DNA from 3 places in the Staphylococcus sp. Marseille-Q1834 genome. Region 2 is predicted to be linked to each of the others. Evidence: predicted binding sites of a transcription regulator. Region 2 holds the regulator's gene; each other region holds the start of a gene.
The links. Region 2 encodes LexA, which represses DNA repair genes until DNA is damaged. Its sites were predicted from a motif close to CGAACATATGTTCG; they were not measured.

Region 1 (3,267 bases), on a different contig from region 2:
CTTCGTTGGACGTACATCAATCTTAGGATCTAATAAGCCGGTAGGACGAATAATTTGTTCCACCATTTCATCCGTATGTTCAATTTCATATGGACCTGGTGTAGCTGATACATATACTAATTGGTTTGTTTTTTGTTCAAACTCTTCAAATTTAAGTGGACGGTTATCCATAGCGCTCGGTAAACGGAAACCATGATCTACCAACACTTTTTTACGTGCTTGGTCACCATTAAACATTCCTCTAATTTGCGGCAATGTCACATGCGATTCATCGATCATCACTAACCAGTCATCGCCAAAGTAATCTAGTAATGTATACGGTGTAGAACCGGGTGGTCTTAATGTTAAATGAACAGAGTAGTTTTCAATACCTGAACAAAAGCCCATTTCACGCATCATTTCTAAATCATAGTTTGTACGTTGTTCTAAACGTTGCGCTTCTAACAACTTATTCTCATCTTTTAGTTCTTTTAAGCGCTCTTCTAATTCTTTTTCAATACGTTCAATGGCTATTTTCATTTTCTCTTCACGCGTAACGAAGTGAGAAGCTGGGAAAATAGCAAAGTGTTCTCTTTCACGAATAACTTCACCCGTAAGGTAATTTACTTCGCGAATACGATCAATTTCATCACCAAAGAATTCTACTCGTATACACATTTCTTCACGTGAGGCTGGGAAAATTTCAACGACGTCACCACGTACTCTAAACGTACCACGTTGGAAATCAATGTCATTTCTAGAATATTGTACATCGACTAATTTACGTAGCAATTCGCTACGATCCATTTCCATTCCCACACGTACACTAACTACTAAATCCTTATATTCTTCTGGATTCCCTAAACCATAAATACAACTTACACTAGCAATAATGATGACATCATCACGCTCAAATAGTGCGCTTGTAGCAGAGTGACGTAGTTGGTCGATTTCATCATTAATCGATGCGTCTTTCTCGATAAAAGTATCCGTAGAAGGCACATAAGCTTCTGGTTGATAATAATCATAGTAACTTACAAAGTACTCCACTCTGTTTTCCGGGAAGAACTCTTTAAACTCACTGTATAATTGGCCAGCTAATGTTTTATTGTGGGCAATAATTAAAGTTGGTTTCCCAACTTCTTTAATAACATTACTCATGGTGAACGTTTTACCTGTACCGGTAGCGCCGAGTAATGTTTGATGACGTTTACCTTCTTTAACGCCTTCGACAATCTTTTTAATCGCTTGAGGTTGGTCCCCTTGCGGATCAAACTCAGAATTTAATTTAAATGGATAGTGTTCCACCATTCTTACAAGCGCCTCCTCAATTTATGCTTACTACTGTTATTTCCTATTCTTTGAAAAGTATTCTTACTTAAACTTATTTTAGCAAAAATATAAATAAAAATACAAACGTTTGTTCGCTTACGTTTGTATCTTCTCTACTTAATCATTCGAATATATAAAAAGAGATGAGCCTAAAGTCAAAGCATTTTAACCTAGAGGTCCCATCTACCTTTATCAACTCTTTTAAATGTAAAATTAATATAAACCAACTTATGACTAAATTCAATTTATCTGTTTATAAAGTATTAATCTTGATGTTTGTGAAATTCTAACTTGTCTATAATCACATATCCAGCTAATAATGACACTACGTCTATAAAGATAATCCATTCATTATGGAAAAATCCTTTATAAATCGATGTAGCAATTAAGACAAGCGTTACAAGCACACCCACCCATTTACTTCTCGTAATCACACTAAATAATACAACTAACACACATGGAAAAAAGGCGGCTAAAGCATACCAAATCATTTCATTCACCCATTTCTACGATTTAATATGGCCATCGTTGTTTCACGTAATTCAGCTCTTGGTATAAAGTTCTCAGTTAACATTTCTGGGATGACATTATCGATAAAGTCTTGTACTGAACTTAAATGATCGAACTGAATAATTGTTTCTAAACTATTTTCATAAATTTCAAAGAATAACGATTCAGGATTACGTTTTTGAATTTCACCAAACGTTTCATATAGTAAATCAATTTTATCTGCGACTGATAAAATTTGTCCTTCTAAAGAATCATCTTTTCCTTCTTGAAGTCTTTTGCGATAAATATCTTGATACGCTTCCGGGATTTCTTCATTGATAAAAGTGTTCACCATTTCTTCTTCAACCTGTGAGAATAACATTTTCAATTCAGTCCTAGCATATTTGACAGGTGTTTTAATATCTCCAGTAAATACTTCTGCAAAGTCATGGTTTAAAGCTTTCTCATATAAACTCTTCCAGTCGATTGTATTACCATGATGCTCTTCAACTGTTGCTAAGTATTGTGCAATTTTAGTTACTTTGAAAGAATGTGCAGCTACATTATGCTCGAAGTATTTAAATTTACCTGGTAATCGAATTAATTTCTCTAAATCAGAAAGTCTTTTAAAATATTGATGAACACCCATATCGCGAAACCTCCATGTTTTATTAAATACAGATTATACTTATTTTTATTATACCAATCAATAATTTGATGAAAAGTGTCAATCTATATTAAATATGGCAAAACTGTGCTTTCTGAATTCAATACAGCACCTAAATAAAAAGCACTATACTTAGCAATTAGTGTTTTGCTAGCATAGTGCTTTCTCATATTTTAATTAATTGATTTAATATCATTTCTTAGTGGATAAAGTTATAACCTGAAGCATTTTTAATTGTACGGTTTGTTACGTTATTGTAATTACCATTCCAGTTCATTTCAGATACATAGAAAGAACCGTCACTATTCACACGTTCAACTACACCTACATGACCATAGTAACCAGCACTAGTTTGGAAAACAGCTCCAACTTCAGGTCTATTGTCTACAGCTAAACCAGCATTTCTAGCAGAATTAGCCCAGTTGCTTGCATTGCCCCAGAAGCTTCCTACTGAACGACCTAATTGTTGACGACGACCGAATGCATAGTATGTACAGTTACCATAGTAATAACGATTACCTTGGTTGTTTACAGTACTATGATTATAGTTTGAAGCTACAGGTGCGCTTGTTACCCCAACATTATAGTTATGGCTAGTTGTATATCTTGATGGGGCTTCATATCCACTTGAACCATAGTGGTAACTAGTTTGGCGGTTTGTTACGACACCACTTCCTGTATCAACATGGTTATATGAACTAGCTAATTGTGTAGTATTCTGTGCTTGCTCATTAGAAGAAGTTGCATAAAGTTGAGCATAGTCAATAGAAAGATTGTCTAAACTTGCAGCACCTTTCTCA
Region 2 (3,267 bases):
GTTTGCAGCACACGAAGAATCTCCAGGTGAAACTGTTGAATTAGAAGGTAAACGTTATAAAGAATACTTTGGTAGTGCTTCTGAATTTCAAAAAGGTGAACACAAAAATGTTGAAGGTAAAAAAATGTTTGTAGAGCATAAAGGTTCACTAAAAGACACATTAGTTGAAATGCAACAAGACCTTCAAAGTTCAATTTCATATGCTGGTGGTAAAGATTTAAAATCATTAACAACAGTAGATTATGTCATTGTAAGAAATTCAATTTTCAATGGGGACAGCGACAGAGGTTAATTATAAAAAGTGGCAGGTGTGACTTATTAAAAAATTTCTTTTATTTTCATTGTTATTGTTGTCCTTTATCTTAATAGTGCCACTCAACGAAAGTCCATCCCTCATTCATTTACAAAATGACGTTCAAGCTAAAGTCAGTAAATGGATGAATGGGGATACTAGTGTTAAAAATAATACGTTAAAAGTTCCGAAAGATCAGGAATTTGCAATTAATAATATACAATTGAATACATCTAAAAGCGAAGTTGAAAAACACTTAGGTCAACCTAAGCGAGTGACCACGAATGAATATGGATTAAAATGGTTTACTTATTATGATGGCGACTATAATAACTTTGTTATGGTAAGCTATTTAAATAATAAGGTCAACGCACTATATAGTAATCAAAATATTATTACGTCTAAATCGAAAATAAAATATAATACACCTAAAGAGGTTGTTGAAAAACGTTTAGGTCAACCTATAAATGAAGTAGTTAAAGGAAGATATCGTTTCGAAGTTAAAGATGATGAATATGATGTCTTCCATAAAGATCATGTATATTCTACAGTATTTTATGATAAGCATAACAATAATGGTGTTACTGCACTATTACAAGTTAGTGAAGCGATGGAGAATCGATTGTCTCAACAATACGGCGCGCCATCCTCTGCTTTAGAAAAAAGCTTTGAATATCAAAATTATGATTTAGTAAATGCTGAACGTAAACAACACGGTTTAAACACTTTAACTTATTCAGATAATCTAGCTCAAACAGCTAGAAAACATAGTGAAGATATGGTTAAAAATAATTACTTTGATCATACAGATTTACAAGGAAATTCGCCATTTGATCGTTTGCGTAAAGATGGCATCACATTTGATACTGCTGGCGAAAATCTCGCTTATGGACAGAAGAGTAGTATTTTTGCTCATGAAGGTTTAATGAATTCTTTAGGGCATCGTAAAAATATTTTAAATAACGATTTTACTACGTTAGGTGTCGGCGTAGATTTTAATAAAAATCGTCAGCCATATTGGACTGAAAATTATACTGGTGAGTAGTTTAAATATTGAATGTTTGGGGTATCTTTTTATTGATAAGGAAGTTGATAATATGACTACTAATACAAAAAATAAAAAAGACATTCTTGATAAAGTGAAAGATATTTTAAACAAAAAAGACACAGTTGAAAAAAAGAACTAGAGCTAGTCAAAAAAGACTAGCTCTAGTTCTTTATTATATTTAAATATATAAGAGAGATAGTTAACTTAAGAAAACAAGTGCTACTTATAATTCTCTATAAAGACCTATTACTTTACCGATAACAGTAACGTTATCTAAATAAATAGGATTCATAGTGCTATTTTCTGGTTGTAATCTATAACGATTTTTTTCTTTGAAGAAACGTTTTACAGTAGCTTCATCATCTTCAGTCATTGCTACAATGATATCTCCATTTTCTGCAATTGTTTGGCTTCTAACGATGACTTTATCTCCATCTAAGATGCCAGCCTCAATCATACTTTCACCAACAACATTTAAAATAAAAATATCGCTATTGTGAGTAGAAGTTAAATGCTCTGGTAATGGAAAATATTCTTCAATATTTTCAACAGCGGTAATAGGAATACCAGCTGTGACTTTACCAATTACTGGCACATATATTGTTTCTTCCATATTAATAGAGTCATTTGATTGTTCACTCACGATTTCAATTGCTCTTGGTTTTGTTGGATCTCTTTTTATATATCCTTTTTCTTCTAATCTTGATAAGTGACCGTGAACAGTTGAACTTGAAGCTAAACCAACCGCTTCACCAATTTCACGAACACTTGGTGGATAACCTTTAACTTGAACTACATGTTTAATGTAATCATATATTTCACTTTGTCTTTTTGTTAATTCTCTCATATATAGGCACTCCCTATGTTTATTTAACGTTATTATAGCATTAATTTTTCATTAAAACAAACATTTGTTCGTTTTTGTATTGACTAGGAACATCTGTTCTGTTAAAGTGTTAATACAAACAAATGTTCTGGGAGTGTAATAAATGATTAATAAATATACTAGTAATTTGATTAGCAATATAGCCATTGTAGTAATCTCTTGCGTTGTTTTTCTAGTTTTTTTCATTAGTTTATATCATAGCTCGCAAATGGAACAAACGTACGAAATTACAGATCATACTATCTCTAAAAAAGCTATGTTAAATAGTGACGATAAGAACATAAAAGACACAAATACAGAACAAACAGATTACAAAGTGTTCGCGTTAGTCCAATAAACTTTTAATGTGTAGAGTAATTATATATAAAATTTTAAAAGCATAAATTCCTTATATAATTAGTTAAGGAATTTATGCTTTTATTTTTAGGAAAGTAATAAATGTTAGAAAGTATGTTGATGGGGTAATAGCACTCAATACACGAGTTTATTTAATATAAACATATATTTATAATTTGAATCGTTAGTTATGGCAGAAATAGCTTTTCAAAAACTTTTTTAACCCACATATTTTTGGTATATTTTATGAAGTAATTAATAAAAATATTTTATTCGAAAAGAGAGTGATTGCCTTGACTAAAGACAATTTAAATATAGATAGAATTAATGAATTAGCTAAAAAGAAAAAAGAACAAGGATTAACTGAAGCTGAAGCTAAGGAACAGTCTAAGTTACGTAAAGCTTATTTAGAATCATTTAGAAAAGGGTTTAAACAACAGATTGAAAATACTAAAGTAATAGACCCAGAAGGAAACGACGTTACACCTGATAAATTGAAAAAAATTCAAGAAGAAAATAAAAATAATAAAGGTTAAAATTCAAGGTTTAACCCCTTGAGATTAATTCCTTATCAAAAACAATATATTTAAGTTATAATATAACAAAGATTATTTAGTAGAAGGGAAGTATTATAGATGTTTAACGAGAAAGATCAATTAGCCATTGATACTATTCGTGCTCTAAGTATTGATGCAATCGAACAAG
Region 3 (3,267 bases), on a different contig from region 2:
TCCAGTAATGCGTAAGATTTCTAAACGTGTGGATGAAAGTAAAGTGACTGAGTAACTTATAGTATTTCAATATGAATTTCATCATGTTGAGTTTCATTCCTAATTTAATTAATGGTAAATTTAAACCGCCTAATGGGTAGTTGTGATAACTACGTATTAGGCGGTTGTTTTTAATTGGTTTTGTTATTTGGGTTGCTACTTTGAGTTGAATTCGTCTGTGTTGAATTACTTTGTGGTTTGTTTTGCTGACTGTTCTGCTGTGTGCTGTTTTGTTGTGTACTTTGTTGTTGAGATGTTGAAGGCTGGTTTGTATTTTTTTCTGTTGTTGCGCTTTCTGAGCTATTTTGTCTTGAATTGTTTGTTTTATTCTCTGTGCTGGATTGCTCTTGGGTTTTTGGTGTTTCTTGTGTTTTGTCTACTTTAGTATTATTAGAATTATCTTGGTTTGAATAATTCTGTTGTGTATTTTGTGTATTTTGCATTGCTGGTTCTGTTTGAGCGTTTTCGCCATTATCTGTTGTGTTGTCTTGCTCTTGTGTACGTTCTTCTGTAATACTTTCTTTTTTATGTTTCTTCTCTTTTGTTTCGCGTTTTTCAGTTGGATTGTCATCTTTTGTATTTGAAGTTTTATGTGTTGTTGCGAAGAATATTGAGAAACCTAAAGCAACAATAAGTAATACGATGACGATACCTGCCAATACCTTTTTCAAAATATGGTCCTCCGTTTTTCTTTCATTTATTTTATTATAAGGAAATTTCATAAAATAGATAGTATATACACATTTTTATAATATTACATTTTGTTTACTAAAATTTATGCTAAATACATCTAAAGTACAGTGTCTGTGTATGAGTATTATGCGATAATAAAGATGTAATATAAATCCAATACAGAAAGAAGGACTATCATGAATAAAGTAGTAAAAACTATTGCTTCAACAACTCTAGCATTTGGAACACTTCTAGGCGTTAGCGCAACGGTATTACCAGTAGAACATACAGCACACGCTGCTGTTAAACCGTATTATTCTTATAACGGTTACATCGATAAAGATGCTAAATTTTTAACAGATAAAAACTTTGTGAATGCTGTTAAACATGAGAATGTAACATTCAGTGGAATTAAACTTGCACCTACTAAAGCTACGAAAGTGGTTGAAAAGTATAATCAAAAATTTACGGGCGTAACTAAAGACGGTAAGAAAGCAAATAAAGTTCAATTTATAGTTAAAGGGGACTTATCACTAAAGCAAATTAAAAAAGCATATGGTAAAGATTTGAAGAAAGTTAGTGGAAACGTAAATGACAAAACAGGTGGTATTTTTGAATATAGACCTGTTCAAGACGGTTTAGTTACTACATTTGTTGTCAACAATGGGCACGTAGTAGAAGTAGATATTAGTTATGCTGGCTTTACAACTAGTAAATAATATTATTTTGAAAAGTAAAAATGAATAAAACAGCAATGTCTATTTTATATCATAGACATTGCTGTTTTTCATTTAGTGGTTATTCCACATTACAAATAACTCCAAATTCGAGTTTCATGGTTTGGGTGCCATTTTCATTACTAATAGTAATGCATTGGTTTAACATATCAATGCGATGAATGTATGCTGCAATTGAATGGATATAGCCATTTCTCCAATAACTAATCATAGCAAGTTGGCGTTGCGTGTATTTCTGAGTTAACTGACGATTCAAAGTATCCAGCTGATCTTCTGACAGGGAGGGCATACTGATTTTATTCTGTTCTTCAATAAATTCACGTAAACGCTCGTATTGTTCAGGCATTGTCGTAAACGGCGCCCACTTTACCATACCTCGACCTTGGGGGATATTAGGGTCTAGGTACTCTCTAGGAATTTTCCGATAATCTGTTTCATTTTTGTATTGTTCTGGAATCATTTTAACCACCTCATTGTTATTATAGAACATATGTTCGCATATTTGAAGAGGTTTCCTATACTATAAATAAATGTTATATATTTTCTAGAATATAATGAATTTTTATTTGAAAATAAAAAAATAAGGTCATAAGTCTAACAAAGGGGAAGTAAACTTATGACCTGTAGTCATTACATAATATAACTTTTTGTGAAGGAGTTAATGGGGATATTACTCCTACATTTAGTATAGCACAACTTATATAAAAAAATATTGTTTTCATTATGGAATTTAATAAAATGATATAACTAAGTATTTGGTTTCCATTTTCAAAAATAATAAAAATTGTCTAAATATGAGTTATGGAGTACTATATTGAGTAGTTAAAGAGAGAGAAGGCGAAAGTGATGAAAAAAACAACAAAAACTTTAGTAGCAACAACGTTGGCATTCGGTACGTTATTTGGTATGGGTGCAACTGGTGAAGTGACGTAACATACTGCGCACGCAGCAACTTCAGCATATTACAACTATAATGGTTATGCCGGGCATGATGTGTCATTCGTATTAGACAAAAACTTCAAAAATGCAGTTAAAGCTGAAAATGTAACGTTTAACGGTATTAAATTAAAAAATACAAATTCTACAAAAAATGTTAAGAAATACGATCAATATTTCAGAAATGTATTTAAAGATGGTAAGACAGCATCTTTACTTGATATGAAAGTAACAGGTCATATGTCACTTGTACAACTGAACAAATTATATGGCAAAGACTTACAAAAAATTGATAACGGTAAAAACAATACTACTGGAATTTATTTCTACCAACCTAATCAAAATGGTATGACGGTATGGTTTGATTTAAATAAAGGTAAAGTTGACCGTGTAGTGATGGGTTATAGTACAACTCAACAAGCTATGAAAAAGAACTAGAATATAAGGAAGAGACAAATCTAGGGTGGATTAAACCGCCATTAGATTTGTCTTTTTTAATTCCATAAATAATGCGTGGAAAATGCATATTTAATGTTATTTTTTATTGCCGTAATGACCTACATTATGCGTATTGTGATCGATCACTTTACCAGTAGTTTTGTTGACATAAATGACTGATGCACCATTGCTTCCTTGTTCCGCGTATACTACAGGAACGTAACCTTTAGGTAAATCGCTATAGCGTGATACATTTTTATCCACTTTAAGACCCATACTATTTTCTATTTGTATGCTATGGCTATTGAAGTATTGTTTCGCAACACTCATAATTTCAACATCAGAAAGTTGTCTTTTATGGTTAAAATTGCTTGAGTTATGAATGTTATGGTCAATAATTTTACCAGTTGTTTTATTGATGTAAATGGCTGATAAACCGTTTACG

Region 1: uvrB (excinuclease ABC subunit UvrB) is a predicted target of LexA. The motif match lies at 1,393-1,406, and genes of this name have one in related genera.
Region 3: LIX58_RS05750 (YolD-like family protein) is a predicted target of LexA. The motif match lies at 1,932-1,945, and genes of this name have one in related genera.

The regions. Positions count from the first base shown of each region.
Region 1 covers NZ_CAKASN010000001.1:349,382-352,648, forward strand. The annotation lists gene uvrB (excinuclease ABC subunit UvrB) at 1-1,290, opposite strand, end outside; gene LIX58_RS01855 (CsbA family protein) at 1,575-1,802, opposite strand; gene LIX58_RS01860 (YfbR-like 5'-deoxynucleotidase) at 1,808-2,449, opposite strand; gene LIX58_RS01865 (COG3942 and LysM peptidoglycan-binding domain-containing protein) at 2,667-3,267, opposite strand, start outside.
Region 2 covers NZ_CAKASN010000002.1:156,314-159,580, forward strand. The annotation lists gene guaC (GMP reductase) at 1-292, shown strand, start outside; gene LIX58_RS09915 (CAP domain-containing protein) at 318-1,337, shown strand; gene lexA (transcriptional repressor LexA) at 1,564-2,187, opposite strand; gene sosA (DNA damage-induced cell division inhibitor SosA) at 2,330-2,563, shown strand; gene LIX58_RS09925 (DUF896 domain-containing protein) at 2,856-3,098, shown strand; gene tkt (transketolase) at 3,198-3,267, shown strand, end outside.
Region 3 covers NZ_CAKASN010000001.1:1,160,215-1,163,481, forward strand. The annotation lists gene LIX58_RS05735 (YhgE/Pip domain-containing protein) at 1-55, shown strand, start outside; gene LIX58_RS05740 (hypothetical protein) at 171-710, opposite strand; gene isaB (immunodominant staphylococcal antigen IsaB family protein) at 909-1,430, shown strand; gene LIX58_RS05750 (YolD-like family protein) at 1,510-1,908, opposite strand; partial or broken gene isaB (immunodominant staphylococcal antigen IsaB family protein) at 2,394-2,822, shown strand; gene LIX58_RS05760 (hypothetical protein) at 2,919-3,267, opposite strand, start outside.